3 regions of the Pseudidiomarina fusca genome follow, and region 3 is predicted to be linked to each of the others. Evidence: predicted binding sites of a transcription regulator. Region 3 holds the regulator's gene; each other region holds the start of a gene.

Region 1 (5,200 bases), on a different contig from region 3:
AAACGTATTCATAATTTACTGTTAGATTGGCGCCAAGTTGCTGAAGATGTTCGTACCCATCGGCTGATGCCGTTTGAGGTGCATCAGTTACTGCAGCAACTCCAAGATGCTTTGCTTATCGCACGACCTGATATTCACGCTAATTGGCACGATCAAGTACAACAGCCCGTTGCTGTGCGTGCTGATCGAACCTTATTACCCGCCTTATTGAGTTTATTGCACAACGCAGCCGATGCCGCGCAAGCAACGCAACAGCAACTCGAGCCCGAGCCGTTAGCGCATCCGCTAGCGATTGAGGTGCTAGCAGCCTTAGATGGTAACGATTGGGTATTAACCATCAGCAACACCGGCAGCACTGATGAATTACCACCGGCCCCTCAGTTAGGCCAGCAGCTGTTACCCAGCAGCCGCGGTGCAGGCGCAGGCACCTTGCTTAGTTATTCCACCATTGAAAGGTTTCAAGGTCGAGTCAGCTGGCGCCGCGAACTCATTAGTAGTGCAGAGAACCTGATTCAAGTGGTGGCTGAAATACGTTTACCGACGGAGCCCTACAGTGACTGAACGACTCTTGATTATTGATGATGATATTACTTTATTACAAACCCTGGCTGCGCGTATGCAGCGCTATGGCTACGAGGTGATGACGGCGGCCAGCGAAGATGAATTGAAGCAGATCACAGTGTCGCCAATTGCCAACATCCTATTGGACCTAAAATTTGGCCATGCCAATGGCCTAGAACTGATAAAACCATTACAGCAACGATTTAAACCTAGGCACCTAGTAGTGTTGACCGGCTATGCCAGTATTGCAACCTCGGTTGCTGCTATCAAAGCTGGCGCTACAGACTATTTAGCAAAACCGATTCAAACCCAGACGCTACTGCAAAGTTTAGAACATGCAGAGAGCTCGCATGCGGATGAACTGCCAGAGCTGGCTGAACATCACCTAAGCCCTGCCCAGTTAGAGTGGGAGCATATTCAACGCACCCTGCAAGAATACGACGGTAATATTTCCGCTACGGCCCGAGCTTTAGGGATGCACCGGCGTACGCTACAACGCAAATTAGGTAAGTATTCACCCCTTAAGGAGTAACAGTATGAAAGCCATGAGTAAGGCACTCGGAAGCCAACTAAGTGCTACGCTCATGAAGGCCATGCAAGAACAAGGCCCGGTGCATGGTATCCAAGTATGCAATGAACAAGCACCCGTCATCGCTGCAGCCGTTAATGCTGCGAATCAAGGCGATACAAAGGCGGTAGTTTCGCGTACCGCTTTGAGGGTACGCAATACCAACAATGCCCCCACCGCCGAACAGCGCGCTGTGCTAGAGTACTTTCAAGCGCAGATGAACCAAGGCGAAACAGCACCAGAACTGATGTTTTCATCAAGTGACGGCAACCAGTACTATATGAAAGCGATTGTAATGCAACCGCAATGTGCTGCTTGTCATGGGGGCTCAGTTAGCCAGAAATTGCGCAAGCAGTACAAGCGAAGTATCCCGCAGATCAAGCTACCGGCTTTGCCGTAGGTGATTTGCGCGGCGCCTTTTTAGTACAGTGGCTTGACGCAAAAAATTGATCCTGATCAACATCTGCGCACCAATAACCTTATAAACTTTAGGGTATATCAACCAAGGAGTGCAGTATGAAAAAATCAGCAATCGCAGCCAGTGTCGTTTTAGGCCTTTTAGCAACTCCAGCAATGGCAGAATTCAACGCTGACAATTTCAGCGTTAATGTTGGTGCGATCAGTGTTATGCCTGACGATAGCAGCAGCTCATTAAATGTTGTCGAAAGCTTAGCAGGCTTGCCCGCAGGCACGACCGGGGTAAACGTCAATACCAATACTCAGCTAGGTTTAACTTTTGACTATAAGTTAAACACCAATTGGACCTTAGAATTAGTTGCGGCAACACCATTTAGCCATGATGTGTATGCAACCGGAGCTTTAGCTGGTTTAAAAGTAGGTAAAGTAAAGCAATTGCCACCTACATTGTTAGCTCAATATCATTTTGATCTTGCAAATGATGCGATTGACCCGTTCGTTGGTTTTGGCGTGAACTACACTACTTTCTTTGATGAGCAAGCATCATCTGAGTTGGTAGGTGCGTTAACTGGCCTAGGTGCAGTCACCGCGTCAGATAGCGTTACTCTAGCTCTTAAAGACAGCTGGGGCTATGCCTTGCAAGCAGGTGTTAACGTTGCAATTAGTGACAATTGGGGCTTACACTTCATGGTCAGTAAAATGGATATCGACACCGATGCCGATGTTCGTATTAACAACGCAACCGCGCAGCGTGTTAACGTAGATATCGACCCGTATGTAGCGATGGCTGGTATTCGCTATCGTTTCTAAGCGATGGAAACTTATCGATACAAAGGCGGCTTCGGTCGCCTTTTTTTATGGTTGCAGTTGGTGAAAAATCATGTATTTTAGGATAAGCCGAAGTACGAATGAGTTCGTATTATAGTTAACAAGGCCATTTTAGCTAAATACGACAGGAGCCCTACAATGAGCACTAGAATTCATGTTGAACCTTTTTTAGACGACGATAGCGAAACTTTTAGCTACGTTATCCACCGCACCGATGAAAAAGCTGCAGCTGTTATCGACCCTGTACTTGATTTTGATTATAAATCTGGCCGCACTAAAACCAATGGCGCGCAGCGCATGGTTGATTACATTAAGCAAAACGACTTGTCCGTAGAGTGGATCTTAGAAACACATGCGCACGCCGACCATTTGTCAGCAGCCCCGTTTATCCAACAAAACGTAGGTGGCAAGATAGGTATCGGTGAGCATATCAAACAAGTGCAAACGATTTTCAAAGAGATCTTTAATCTTGAAAAAGAGTTTTTACCCAACGGTACCCAGTTTGATCATTTATTTACTGATGGCGAGCAGTTTCAAGTAGGTAGCATGCAACTGCGGGTTATGCATACTCCGGGACATACGCCAGCAGACCTAGCATACATTGTGGATGAGCAAATGGCTTTTGTTGGCGACACCCTGTTTATGCCAGATGTGGGTACGGCTCGTTGTGATTTCCCTGGTGGTAGCGCCACAACGTTATATCGCTCGATCAAAAAGTTACTAGCGTTGCCAGAAACGACGGATATTTATATTTGTCATGATTACCCACCAGCAGGTCGTGGCCACGAGTATCGCACCACAGTGGCTGATCAGCGCAAACATAGTAAACACGTGCATGATGGCGTGAGCGAAGCAGAGTTTGTGAAAATGCGTGAAGAACGCGATGCAACGTTAGAGATGCCACGGTTGATTTTACCTTCAATTCAGGTGAATATTCGCGCCGGTAAAATGCCCCCAGCTGATGACAATGGCAAAGTCTACTTAAAGCTACCCATTGATCAGCTGTAGCAACAATAGGGTTATCCTAATCTTTTAACGGAGAGCATTCATGGCCAAGAAGTTGCCAGCTAAGTATGAAACCAAAGTCATGCCGCTGATATTGTCCATTTTAATGACCTTTATTGTGTCATCGGTTAGCACCATTCGAGCGGTGGAAATGCCTGATAACTTTATGCAGTTGTGGTCACAGGCTTGGCTTATTTCTTGGTTGGTGGCGTTTCCGATATTGTTAATTTTATTGCCGATTGTAAAACGCTTGACCAAGTTGATCGTTGACTAATGCAAGTTGCCATTTTTTGGTTACTGTTATTGAGCTGTTTAACCCCATGGATGAGTGCACCCGTCGCGCTAGTTATGGGGTTTGTTGCAACTGCACTGGGATTACACCCAGGCCCTGTAGCAATAACCAGCTGGGTTAAGCAATTACTCGGGATAGCCATTGTCGCTATGGGGTTTGGCGTGCAGTTACAAGCGGCCGTTAGCTTAACGGGGAGCTATTTGGGGCTGATTGTTGCCTCAATTGTACTGACGTTAGTCGCAGCTTGGTTGCTTGGTAGGGCCTTTCGAGTTCACCCCACCACCAGTTATTTAATTGGCTCTGGTACAGCTATTTGTGGCGGTAGTGCAATTGCCGCTATTGGGCCTGCCATTCATGCTAAAGCCGACCAACTGGCGTTAGCTATGGCAACAGTTTTTACGCTGAATGCGGTGGCCTTGGTGGTGTTTCCGCTTATCGGCCATGCCCTTGATTTAGACCAGCATACCTTTGGCGTTTGGGCTGCCATTGCTATTCATGATACTTCGTCGGTAGTAGGGGCTGCGCAGGCCTATGGTAATGAGGCTCTGCAGGTCGCCACCACCCTTAAGTTAGCACGAGCTCTGTGGATTGTGCCGCTAGCGCTGTTATCAGCATGGTGGTATCAGCGGATGCAGCCGAACGCCGGGCGGGTTAAGGTAAGTTTGCCATGGTTTATTGTAGGCTATGTGCTGGCCATGTTAGTGCATTATGTTTGGCCGCAATTTACTCCTGCTTATGACCTCCTCTTTCATGGCGGTAAACAACTTCTTGTGGTTTGTTTGTTCTTGATTGGAGCTAGCATGAGTTGGACTAAGCTCAAAGCCGCTGGCGGAGCAGCCCTGTTATTAGCCGTGTTGCTGTGGTTGTTGATTGGCGCTGGTTCTTTAGCCTGGTTGTTACTAGCGAGTTAATAGAAGCCAACTTCATTTACCTTAAGTTAATTCTCCATGGGGTTAACGCGATGTTGGCCTATGATTATCGCGTTTTAATGAAACTTCCTTTGTAATTTGGCGCGAAACCACGTAGATTACGCGCCTAATTTTTGTTCGGGTGTACTATCGTGATCTCTGCTGCAAACATCACCATGCAATTTGGTGCAAAACCTCTTTTTGAAAACATTTCTGTTAAGTTCGGTGAAGGTAATCGCTACGGCTTGATTGGCGCTAACGGCTGCGGTAAATCTACCTTTATGCGCATTCTTAGTGGTGAGCAAGAGCCGTCTGCGGGCAACGTGTCCATAGAACCGAACTTACGCGTAGGTAAGTTACGCCAAGATCAGTTTGCCTACGAGCAATACACGGTTATTGATACGGTGATTATGGGTCATGCCGAGCTTTGGCAAATCAAGGCTGAACGCGACCGTATTTATAGCTTACCGGAAATGAGCGAAGATGATGGCATGCGGGTAGCCGACTTAGAAACCGAGTTCGCCGAGCTTGATGGCTATACCGCTGAATCAAGAGCAGGTGAGTTGTTGCTAGGAGTAGGGATACCACTTGAAGCGCATTATGGCTTAATGAGTGACATAG
Region 2 (5,200 bases), on a different contig from region 3:
ATATTGCCTAAATGGCAATCACCATGCAATCGTTGGGTGGTAAAAGAATCCCATTTAACTGTACGCAAATAGTCCACGAGGGGTTCGATAATAGCCCAAAATGCGGGTTGTAAATTACGTGGGAGTAATTCTGTGGCTTGCAGTGTGGTCATAGAGTCGGTGACAAACTCTTGAAAACTAAGAGTAGGCCGATGCTGGAACTGACCTTGCTGCGCCACCGCATGCAGGCGTCCTATTTGTCGACCGATACGCTCTAGCTGGCCAAGATCTCCTGGCTCTACAGCTCGCCCACCGACACTCGGAAACACTGCAAATCGATAACCTTGATAGGTATGCAAGGTTTGCCCTGCGAGAACCAGCGGCGCCACTGCTGGCACTTCAGCTGCGGCTAGTTCAGCACAAAATGCATGCTCTTCTAAAATTTGTGCATCGCTCCAACGGGCTGGACGATAAAACTTGGCTACATAACGCTGATTGTCATCAGCAAGGTATTGATAGACTCGATTTTCATAACTATTAAGTGCCAATAAACCAGATTGCGGATTAACGCCAACTTGCGCTAATCCGTTTGCAATTACATCTGGGTTAAGCCCTGTAAAGCTAAAGTCTTGCTGACCATCATCAATCATATAAGAAGGTTGCAACGTGGCGTTGTACCACATCTCCTTGTTTGTTCTGCACCACAAAGTTTATTTCAACTCTAGCTTGTGGCGCATTACCGCGAGGAGGTAAGTCAGCAGGATCTATGGCTAAGGTTAACGGCACCGTAGCTACATCACCGCCACCAATAGATAGCTCCGTTTGTCCCATGAGTTTGGCATTATCGTAACCCTCTACGGTAATCACAAAGTCATCAGCTAACTGGGATTTGTTCAGAACTTTCAGCGTAAATACGTTTTGTACCCAACCATCCATGTTATAGGTGTAGAGCTGATTACGATCGCGAATCACGTTAACTTCTAGCGGTACTCGGGTCGCAATATCCCAGACCAACAAGCCAGACATCACCAGCATCACTAAAAAGTAACCGACGCTTTTGAAACGTAGTTTGTGAGTTCTACCGCCTTGCAGATTGCGCTCGGTAGTAAACCTAATCAAGCCGCGCGGATAATTCATTTTATCCATGACATCGTTACAGGCATCGACACAGGCACCGCAGTTTATGCATTCGTACTGTAAGCCATTACGAATATCAATTCCGGTTGGACAAACCTGAACGCACATATAGCAATCAATACAGTCGCCTAACCCCAGCTCTTTAGGGTCTTTTTTACGTGACCGGCCACCACGTGGTTCGCCGCGATTGGTATCGTAAGACACAGTAACCGTATCTTTATCAAACATGGCTGACTGAAAACGTGCATATGGACACATGTGCGTGCACATGATTTCGCGCATCCAACCTGCGTTACCGTAGGTACAAAAAGCGAAAAAGATCACGCTGAAGGTGGCCCAAAAACCCGCGTCAAAAGTCCAAAAACTAGTAAATAACGAGCGAATATCGGTAAAGTATCCGACAAAAATCATCGCCGTCAGCAAGGCGACTATCACCCAAGATACGTGCTTTGCTGTTTTGCGCCATAGCTTGTCAAAATCCCAAGGCCGCTTATCTAAACTCATCCGCTGATTGCGTGAGCCCTCAAATTTCTTTTCAAACCACATAAAGATAAAAGTCCAGGTGGTTTGTGGGCACATAAAGCCACACCACACCCGACCATAAAGCGTTGTCACAAAGAAGAGTGCGAAAGCTGAAACAATCGCTATCCAAGCCAAAATGGTTAAATCTTGCGGCCACAAGGTTAAGCCAAAAATACGAAAGCGCTGTTCAGCGATATCAAGTAAGACGGCTTGCTCACCGTTCCATTGCAGCCAAGGAATTAGGGCAAACATAGCTAATAAGATAAAACCAAAGCCACGGCGAAACCATTCCAGGGTGCCTTTCACGTCACGCACATAAATACGATTACGCGGAGAATAATCATTACTGCGCTTATTTGGATCGGGCCGCTCAATTTTCACTTGATTTGCAGCCAACACTTTAACTTTTTGTTCCATAACCGTACGACGCCCTCAGCTAGTGGCCTAATTCCTCAGCGATTATACGCCTATTGACTCATTTTGCACGGCTTCAGCCCATACTTTAGCTAGATAAAAAATAACCCGAATGATTAGTTCTATTATTCTTTGATCTGAATCAATAATGCCAAATACAGTCTAGCGGCCAGCGCAATAAACCACCAATAATCCTTGAATTACGGACAAAAAAAACCCGGCTTGGGGGCCGGGTATAAAGAGAACAACCAGATCTCAGGGAAGTTGCAGGCACTATAAAGAGTGCATGTGACGAGAATATGACATCAGACGAACAAACTTAGGCAATGCGTTTAGCCGTTGCTGCCGCGTTCAGAACCGCCGCCATTTTGATCGAGTTCTGAATCGCTTGCGCTGAAATATTGTGCTTTAACAATACGCCAACGTGCGAGTCAATACACATACCACAACCGTTTAAGGCTGATACAGCTAATGAGTACAACTCAAAATCAGCTTTATCGACGCCAGGGTTAGCCATACCATTCATGCGCAAGCCAGCCGGCATTTTGGCGAATTGCTTATCGCTGCATAAATGTAAAAAGCGATAATAGATGTTATTCATCGCCATCAGGGTTGCCGCAAGTTTCGCTGCGCCATCCACGTTATCTTCAACTTTGCCTTCTGCTTCAGTTTTAACCGCAGCGATAAGCTCTTCATCACCGATAGCATAAACTAAAGATAAAGCAGTTCCGTAAAACTGGGTCGCGGTCATACCCGAAGTATCCACATTGCCGAAAATATTCGACAAGTTCAGTTTGGTATCTTTACCGTGCTCGCCCAAGCCTTGTTTGTAATCTGCAATGCTCATAAAAATTCCTCCGCTTAAAAACGGTGCCGCTTAAAGCGGCACCTAGAACGTCACTCAATGTGGGGAAAGTAACGTTGTCTTACAGGGTGTCACCGCCAACAGCACGGTTACATGGACACAATTCGTCAGTTTGCAAACCGTCTAAAATACGTAGTACTTCTGTTGGGTTACGACCAACGTTCAAGTTGTTCACTGATACGTGCTGAATGACACCGTGTGGGTCAACTACGAAAGTTGCACGTAAAGCTACGTTTTCTACTTGGTCACGAACGCCTAAACCATCTACTAAAGACTTAACGCCGTTGTCTGCAAATGACCACTGGTTCAAGCTCTTAAGATCTGGGTGTTCACGACGCCATGCTAATTTCACGAATTCGTTGTCAGTGCTACCACCAAGAACCACTGCATCACGGTCAGCGAACTCTTCGTTTAATTTTGCGAACTCAACGATTTCAGTTGGGCACACAAACGTGAAATCTTTTGGATAGAAGAAAATGATTTTCCATTTACCTTCAAAGCTGCTGTTATTAATGGTTTCGAATGCGCTAACACCATTTTCTTCTGGCATGTTGAAACCAGGTTTAACACCAACCACTTCAAATTCTGGTAATTTATCGCCTACTGTTAACATAAATGTCTCCTTGTCAGACTGAGTTAAATAAAGTTATTAACTTTTTACGAGGCTGCTTGCCTCAGCTCGGAGACTATAATAGGCGGTTAACTAAATTTGTTAAAACGAATAAAACGGATTATCATAATCGAAAATACTAATTGAACTATTCCGCAATACTTTCTAGTCAGAAAAGGTAAGAGCGATATGAGTAAGTTGCCCAGCTTAAAAAATCTAAGTTACCTGTTAGCGCTACATGAACATCAGAACTTTAATCGCGCTGCACAAGCCTGCAATGTCAGCCAGTCCACTTTAAGTAGTGGTATTCAGAATTTAGAAGAACAACTAGGCTGCCAACTCATAGAGCGCGACCACAAATCTTTTTTGTTTACCGGAATGGGGGAAGAGGTAGTTAAACAAGCTCGAAACATCCTCACCTCAACCGAAGAGTTGTTATATTTTGCGCAAAGCCAAGGCAAAACCATGGAAGGCCCACTAAGATTGGGCTGTATTCCAACCATTGCCCCCTTCTTGCTGGGTGATTTAACCAAGAAGCTGCAGCGTGAATACCCTAATTTACAGTTGAACATTCGTGAAGATACCACGAGCAGCTTACTCAACTTGCTGCGCAATGGTGAATTAGACGTGTTGGTGCTAGCTTTGCCATTTGATGTACAGGGTAATCAAAGTTATTTGCTTGGTCGTGACCCATTTAAATTAGTCATGCACAAATCGCTAGCTGAAAATTTACAAGAGCCGGTGCAATATAATCGTTTACCTGACAACTCCATTTTCTTGTTAGAAAAAGAGCATTGTTTAACCGGTCATGCGGTGGCAGCGTGTGAGTTAGCCGATTCAAGCAAAATTAATCCGTTTACCGCGACCAGCTTGCACAGTTTGGTGCAAATGGCCGACGCTGGTTTAGGCGCCACTTTCATACCGCAAATGGCTATCGATAGAGGGATTTTGAATGGTACGGACTTAGTAGCGCTTACCCCAGTCGGACAGCAAGCTTCTCGTGATATAGGCCTCATTTATCGACCTACCACAAACCGGCGGCAGACGTTTCGGCGCTTAGCCGAGTGTATTGCGAGCTTATTACCAGAGCCGCTACTTAACTAACGGCCCTGGCTGGCTAACGGTAGCTAAGTTACGGAGCTACCGTTAGTTCATTTAGACGCATATGGATAGCAGCTTGCGTAGCGGCTTTCTCAGACCGAATTTGCGCTTGCGATAAATCAACAGGTTGCCCTACTTCTGCTGAAATTAACTCTTGTAACTGATCGGCAGTTAAATCTTTTCCCGCATGAACAATACGCACATCATCCTCACCGCTAGCAGCAGCTGAATTTGGCAAATAAATAGTACCGTTCGAGAAATCCACGGCAAAAGCTATTACGCCCGGGACTAAGAAAAACAATAGCCCGATACCATTTAACGCCGCAACGCCAGCGTCAATTTGACCGCTAACTTGGCCTTTGCGCTCCGGATAAAGAATGGTTCCACAGGCACTTAAGTGTAAGGTTGCAGCAATTAGAGCCGCGGCTTTAACCGTTTTGCTTTTTAATAGATTCATTATTTTCTCCTTGGTGCTTTTATCCAATATCCGATACTCTGACAAACCTGTATTAGTTTAGCTGGTCGCCAACAAATGTGTTATCTCAGCTATGTAGCAAGTAATAACTGGATAA
Region 3 (5,200 bases):
ATCTCAACTAACCTATGACTGAGTACCTACTTGAACCGATTCGAACAGAACAGTCGTACCCCTCGCTTGCTGCATCAAGCAGCTACAGACAACTCAGTGAGGTTATTCTCGAAACACACAAAAGTGCAGATGTGGCCGATATCGCCACCGCGGCGGTGGCACTGTCAAAGTTACCGCGGTGGTGCCTAGCCGGCTGGAGAAAAGCAGAGCAACGACTAATAATAGGCCGACACTCAGTTGGTCAAATAATTGCTGTAATGCCTGCTGCAATAGTTGCTCACTGGCACTACAATCACTCTCGCTAGCTAGGGCACTAGCGGCGTCGCTGGTGGCGCTAGTTGCCACCAGGCTAGCCTGCGGTAGCGCCTGCTGTTGTAATGGACAGCCTTGAATCCAACTACTTTGTTTCGCCAAACACAGACACAACACCAGCATGACGGCCCATAGGCAGCCACGTGCGCGTTGTTGTTCAGTCCAGTTAAGCATCAGGTTATCTCTTTAATTTAGCTGTTGCCGATACTAGCAAGTTTTCAACGCGCGGCCAAGTTTTAGCCAGCGCCAAAGTGGCTTAGAACGTTTAAGCCAAGAGTTGACTTAGCGCAGTAGCAATACCTAGCACCACGAACAAGGTCGCCGCAATATAACGAGCTGCATTCAGAGGTAGTTTTTGCATCAACCGTTGTCCGAGTAGCACGATCGGAACATTGGCAAGCATCATCCCTAAGGTTGTTCCTAATGTAACCCACAATACACTGGTGTATTGAGCTCCCAGGATAACCGTAGCTACTTGGGTCTTGTCACCTATTTCAGCAATAAAAAACAGCACTGTGGTGGCGATAAAAGCGCCGTATTTACGCACGTTTTCGTGTTCGTCATCATCTGCTTTATCGGGTATCAGTACCCACAGGCCAACGGCTATAAAAGAACCTGCGACCACATAGGTGGCGAGTGTTGCTGGGATGACATCCACTAACCATGAACCCAGCCAAGCGGACGCTAAATGATTGAGCAGAGTCGCCACTAATATCCCCATGATAATCGCTGTTTTGTGGCGGTAACGCGCCGCCAAGAACAGGCTTAGTAATTGCGTTTTATCACCTATTTCGGCTAAAGCGACGGTCACGGTTGAAGTTATAAATGCATCCACTTAGGTGCTCCTGCTGGTTTGGACGCGCATTTTAACAGTATCGGGCAAACCCCACAAACCCTACCAACTACCCCCTCTTAGGCATATTGGAGGTACTCCATCGGCACAAGGTTACTTTTCAGGCGTTGGGCGTATACTGCAGTTATTCGTTAGGGATGTTGATCTAAATCAGGAAATCATTATGGCTAATCTGACTTCTCACATACATTGTCAAAATTGCAGCATGGCAGCGCTATGTTTACCGTACCAATTAGATCAAGAGGGTATGAATCGGCTAGACACTATTATTCAGCGTCATAAGCCTCTGCATAAACGTGACGTGTTAGTTAATGCCGGTGCGCCGCTCAAATATTTATATGCCGTGCGTAGCGGTTCACTAAAGTCTTACACCATCGACGATAATGGCGTAGAGCAAATCATTGATTTCCATTTGCCTGGCGACCTCGTCGGTTTTGATGCTTTAGCTGAAGGTCAACACCGCAGTTACTCACAAGCGCTAGAAACCACCATGTTGTGCGAAGTGCCTATTGTGTCACTGGATGAGCTAGTGATTGAGATGCCATCCCTGCGCAAACAAATGATGCGTTTAATGAGTAGCGAGATATTCTCCAGCAAACAACTACTCGGCACGTTGAACAACCGCTCAGCCCATCAACGTTTAGCGCACTTCTTAGTCACCTTGTCCGATCGCTTTAAAGCGCGCGGATTATCTAGCACTTCGTTTCGCTTAACCATGACTCGCGCTGATATCGGTAACTACTTAGGCCTCTCGGTAGAAACCATTAGCCGTATTTTATCGGCACTGCAAGGCGAAGGTGTGATTGATGTGCAGAACAAGCTAGTTAACATCATCGAGCCAGCCCGCTTGCGCGAGCTAGCTCACTAACTGACGCAGCACTTATTGGCAACCACCACAGCAGTGACCATTACCATGGCCACTGCTGGCTGGTTTATCTGCTTGCTTAAAAAGAATGCTATTTTCAATATCGATGTGCAGCTGCAAGTCTTTCACTAACTCATTTAACCCCTCATAAAGCATGATCCAGCTTCCACATGCGCCGCGTGGAGCTTGGTTTTGATGGGTCAACTCTAATAATTCGGCTAACATTTGCTCGTGCTGGTCGTGCTCTTCTTCCATCACCGCGATAGGTCCGCTTGGATAGATCCCACCAGCTAACATCGGAAACAAAATTTGCTCTTCTTTCATCATGTGGCTTTCTAGCTCTTGGTACATGCTTTGCAGCAATTCTGCCAAGCCTGCTGGACAGGCTTCATGATCATTATGTACGTCTTCTATTTTGCGCGCTAAGTTAATTAACTCCGGCAGCTGTGCGCGATGCTTATCGTGAAAATTCTCAACAATATAATCAATTAAATGCTTGCTAGGCATGGCTTGAAACACGGCTAAAGCTTCTGCATGAATGGTAGATGGTGTTGACATAATAACTCCTAATTTTGAGATAAAAGCGGCCAAAATGGACCAGCAATACCTGTTGATATTGCAAAATAGATGCCAAAACTACCTACTTTGATTTATATCGAGTTTTTCCCTGCAATGGTAAATTAAACCCATATTTATTTGGGTCAAAAAGGACTTTAAGGGTTAAATCTACCATGCAAGATGTCACCTTACTTGAAACTCTGATCGCCGATTTAGTGACCGAACAGCCTGCCGTAGTACGGCTAGAGAAAGTCGTCAAAACACTACGCCAACACTTTCATTGTGGTGCCGTGGTGCTGCTTAAATTAGAGCAGCAAATGCTTAAGCCCATTGCTAGTATCGGTTTAGCACGGGAGGCCTTAGGGCGCCGTTTTATTGTGCATCAGCATCCGCGCCTAGCCACCATTATGGCGAGTCGCGAAGCGGTTCGATTTGAGCCAGATAGCCACCTCGCAGACCCCTATGACGGGCTTATAGAAGATAGCCCCGATGGCCATTTGGCAGTACACGATTGTATGGGGATCTCATTACATGTTGAAGGCAAATGCTGGGGGGTTCTGACCCTAGATGCCCTCACCCCAGGAACCTTTGATACGGCTGCCATGCATGCACTGCAACGAGCAAGCTTGCTGGTTGAAGCGGCGATTCGCATGGGGCAAATTGAGCAAAGCGTCAGAGCCCTACGTAATCAACGGCGCGATCAAGAATACTCGCTTAGTGGCGAGGCTTCCGCTAGTTACGAAATCATCGGGCGTAGTGCTCCATTGCTCAATGTGATGCAAGAATTGAGTGTTGTGGCCGGCTCAGATCTTCCGGTATTACTGCTGGGTGAAACCGGCGTGGGTAAAGAGTTATTTGCACGACAGTTACATCGCCAGTCACAACGAGCGCAGCAGCCCTTAGTGTATGTGAATTGTGCAGCGTTACCTGAGGCTCTGGCCGAGAGTGAGCTCTTCGGCCATACCAAAGGGGCCTTCTCTGGGGCAACCAGCGAGCGGGCCGGTCGGTTTGATAGCGCTGATGGCGGCACCATCTTCTTAGATGAAGTAGGTGAGCTGCCACCAGCAATTCAGGCCAAGTTACTACGAGTATTGCAGAATGGCGAGATTCAACGCTTAGGAAGCGATCGTAGCCATACCGTCAATGTCCGAGTTGTGGCGGCAACTAATCGCGACTTGAAGCAGCAAATAAAATCTGGTGATTTTCGTGCTGATCTCTACCATCGCTTATCCGTGTACCCGTTACCTATTCCACCGCTGCGTGAGCGTAGCGATGATATTCCTGTGTTAGCCGGTCACTTCTTAGAGCTTAACCGAGCTCGCCTTGGGGTACGAGCGTTACGCCTCACCCAAGCGGCAGAGCATGCCTTATTGGCTTATGATTGGCCTGGCAACGTGCGCGAACTTGAGCATACCATCAGCCGGGCGGCGATTAAGGCGCTTAGCATAGGTGCGGCACGAGAAGATATTGTTAGTATCGATATTGGTTTGCTGGATTTACCTGGTGCAGCCACCGCCAGCGTGCAAGTCACGGATATATTGCAGAGCAACCAGCGCAAGGCGTTTCCCACCATGAACTTGAAAGATACCCTCAATGCGGTGCAGCGTCAGCTTATTGAGCAGGCTTTAGAGCAAGCGGACTACAAATGGACCCAAGCGGCCCGTATACTAGAGATAGATGCAAGCAACTTACACAAATTGGCGCAGCGGCTGGGCTTAAAATAGCAGCTGCCCACTACCAAGCCATGCAAGGAGCTCTATGACGGTTGTGCTGCGGATTTTATTGTGGCGGACGCTAGCTATTATTACGCTAGCGCTGGGTATCATTGGTTTATTGTTGCCCATCATGCCAACGGTACCTTTTCTGCTGGTGGCCGCATGGGCCGGCGGCAAGGGCTGGCCGGTATTAGAAGCCAAGCTATTGGCGCATCCAACCTATGGCCCGCAAATCATTGCCTGGCGCCGCTACGGTGTCATTAAGCGTAGGCCCAAAGTGATTGCATCGGTGATGATGTCCGGGAGCGCAATCATGTTGGCATTTAGCCCAGCACCTTTATGGTTAAAAGGCTTAGTTATTGGCATTATGGCCACCGTTGCAGTATGGATGTGGCTGCGCCCAGAGCAACAGCCACCTGATTCAGGCTCCGATTCTTAACCTGGACGTCCATCTGGACGTGGCGTGGTAAGAATAGGAAAGTACACCAGTACATAAATGCCATAGGCCAACACCCAAGCAAACGCACTTAGGGCATACCAATACACGGATAACTCTGGCCATAAGCCTTGCACAAATACGCGAACCACCGCAGCTACTATCACTAACATAAAGGCTGCGCTAATGATGGGTTTGGGTTGTAGGGCACGACCACTATGGCCCAGAGAGACCCGTGCAATCATCGCTAAAATCATATTACCCATAGCGCCAGCAGTTAATGCATGTAACGCCAAGCTGTTGGTGATAGGAAAGCCCGCATAGCGCAGCGCATATAGCGCTAAGCCAATTGGAATAAACCAGTAAGCTACATGTAGCGACCACAGTAACGGTACTTTCCAGGTGATCCAGATACGCCAGCGGGCGCAGCGAATAGCTAAAGCTAAAGCACTTGTCGCGAA

Evidence for each region. Region 3 encodes FNR, which switches genes on or off when oxygen is low (the NO sensors DNR and NnrR bind a similar motif). Its sites were predicted from a motif close to TTGATCTAGATCAA; they were not measured.
Region 1: NOG12_RS06215 (OmpW/AlkL family protein) is a predicted target of FNR. The motif match lies at 1,576-1,589, and genes of this name have one in related genera.
Region 2: ccoG (cytochrome c oxidase accessory protein CcoG) is a predicted target of FNR. The motif match lies at 2,185-2,198, and genes of this name have one in related genera.

Annotation. Positions count from the first base shown of each region.
Region 1 is NZ_JANFPJ010000010.1:71,372-76,571, reverse strand. Features, by position in the region: gene NOG12_RS06230 (sensor histidine kinase) at 1-561, shown strand, start outside; gene NOG12_RS06225 (response regulator transcription factor) at 554-1,093, shown strand; gene NOG12_RS06220 (c-type heme family protein) at 1,098-1,529, shown strand; gene NOG12_RS06215 (OmpW/AlkL family protein) at 1,646-2,356, shown strand; gene NOG12_RS06210 (MBL fold metallo-hydrolase) at 2,513-3,382, shown strand; gene NOG12_RS06205 (DUF2798 domain-containing protein) at 3,423-3,653, shown strand; gene NOG12_RS06200 (YeiH family protein) at 3,653-4,582, shown strand; gene NOG12_RS06195 (ABC-F family ATPase) at 4,732-5,200, shown strand, end outside.
Region 2 is NZ_JANFPJ010000007.1:8,042-13,241, forward strand. Features, by position in the region: gene NOG12_RS04865 (serine/threonine protein kinase) at 1-662, opposite strand, end outside; gene ccoG (cytochrome c oxidase accessory protein CcoG) at 622-2,055, opposite strand; gene NOG12_RS04875 (carboxymuconolactone decarboxylase family protein) at 2,372-2,899, opposite strand; gene NOG12_RS04880 (peroxiredoxin) at 2,979-3,530, opposite strand; gene NOG12_RS04885 (hydrogen peroxide-inducible genes activator) at 3,717-4,631, shown strand; gene NOG12_RS04890 (hypothetical protein) at 4,660-5,085, opposite strand.
Region 3 is NZ_JANFPJ010000013.1:39,293-44,492, reverse strand. Features, by position in the region: gene NOG12_RS08005 (hypothetical protein) at 103-486, opposite strand; gene NOG12_RS08000 (TMEM165/GDT1 family protein) at 578-1,147, opposite strand; gene fnr (fumarate/nitrate reduction transcriptional regulator Fnr) at 1,329-2,033, shown strand; gene NOG12_RS07990 (hemerythrin domain-containing protein) at 2,046-2,588, opposite strand; gene norR (nitric oxide reductase transcriptional regulator NorR) at 2,762-4,312, shown strand; gene NOG12_RS07980 (YbaN family protein) at 4,347-4,742, shown strand; gene NOG12_RS07975 (NnrS family protein) at 4,739-5,200, opposite strand, start outside.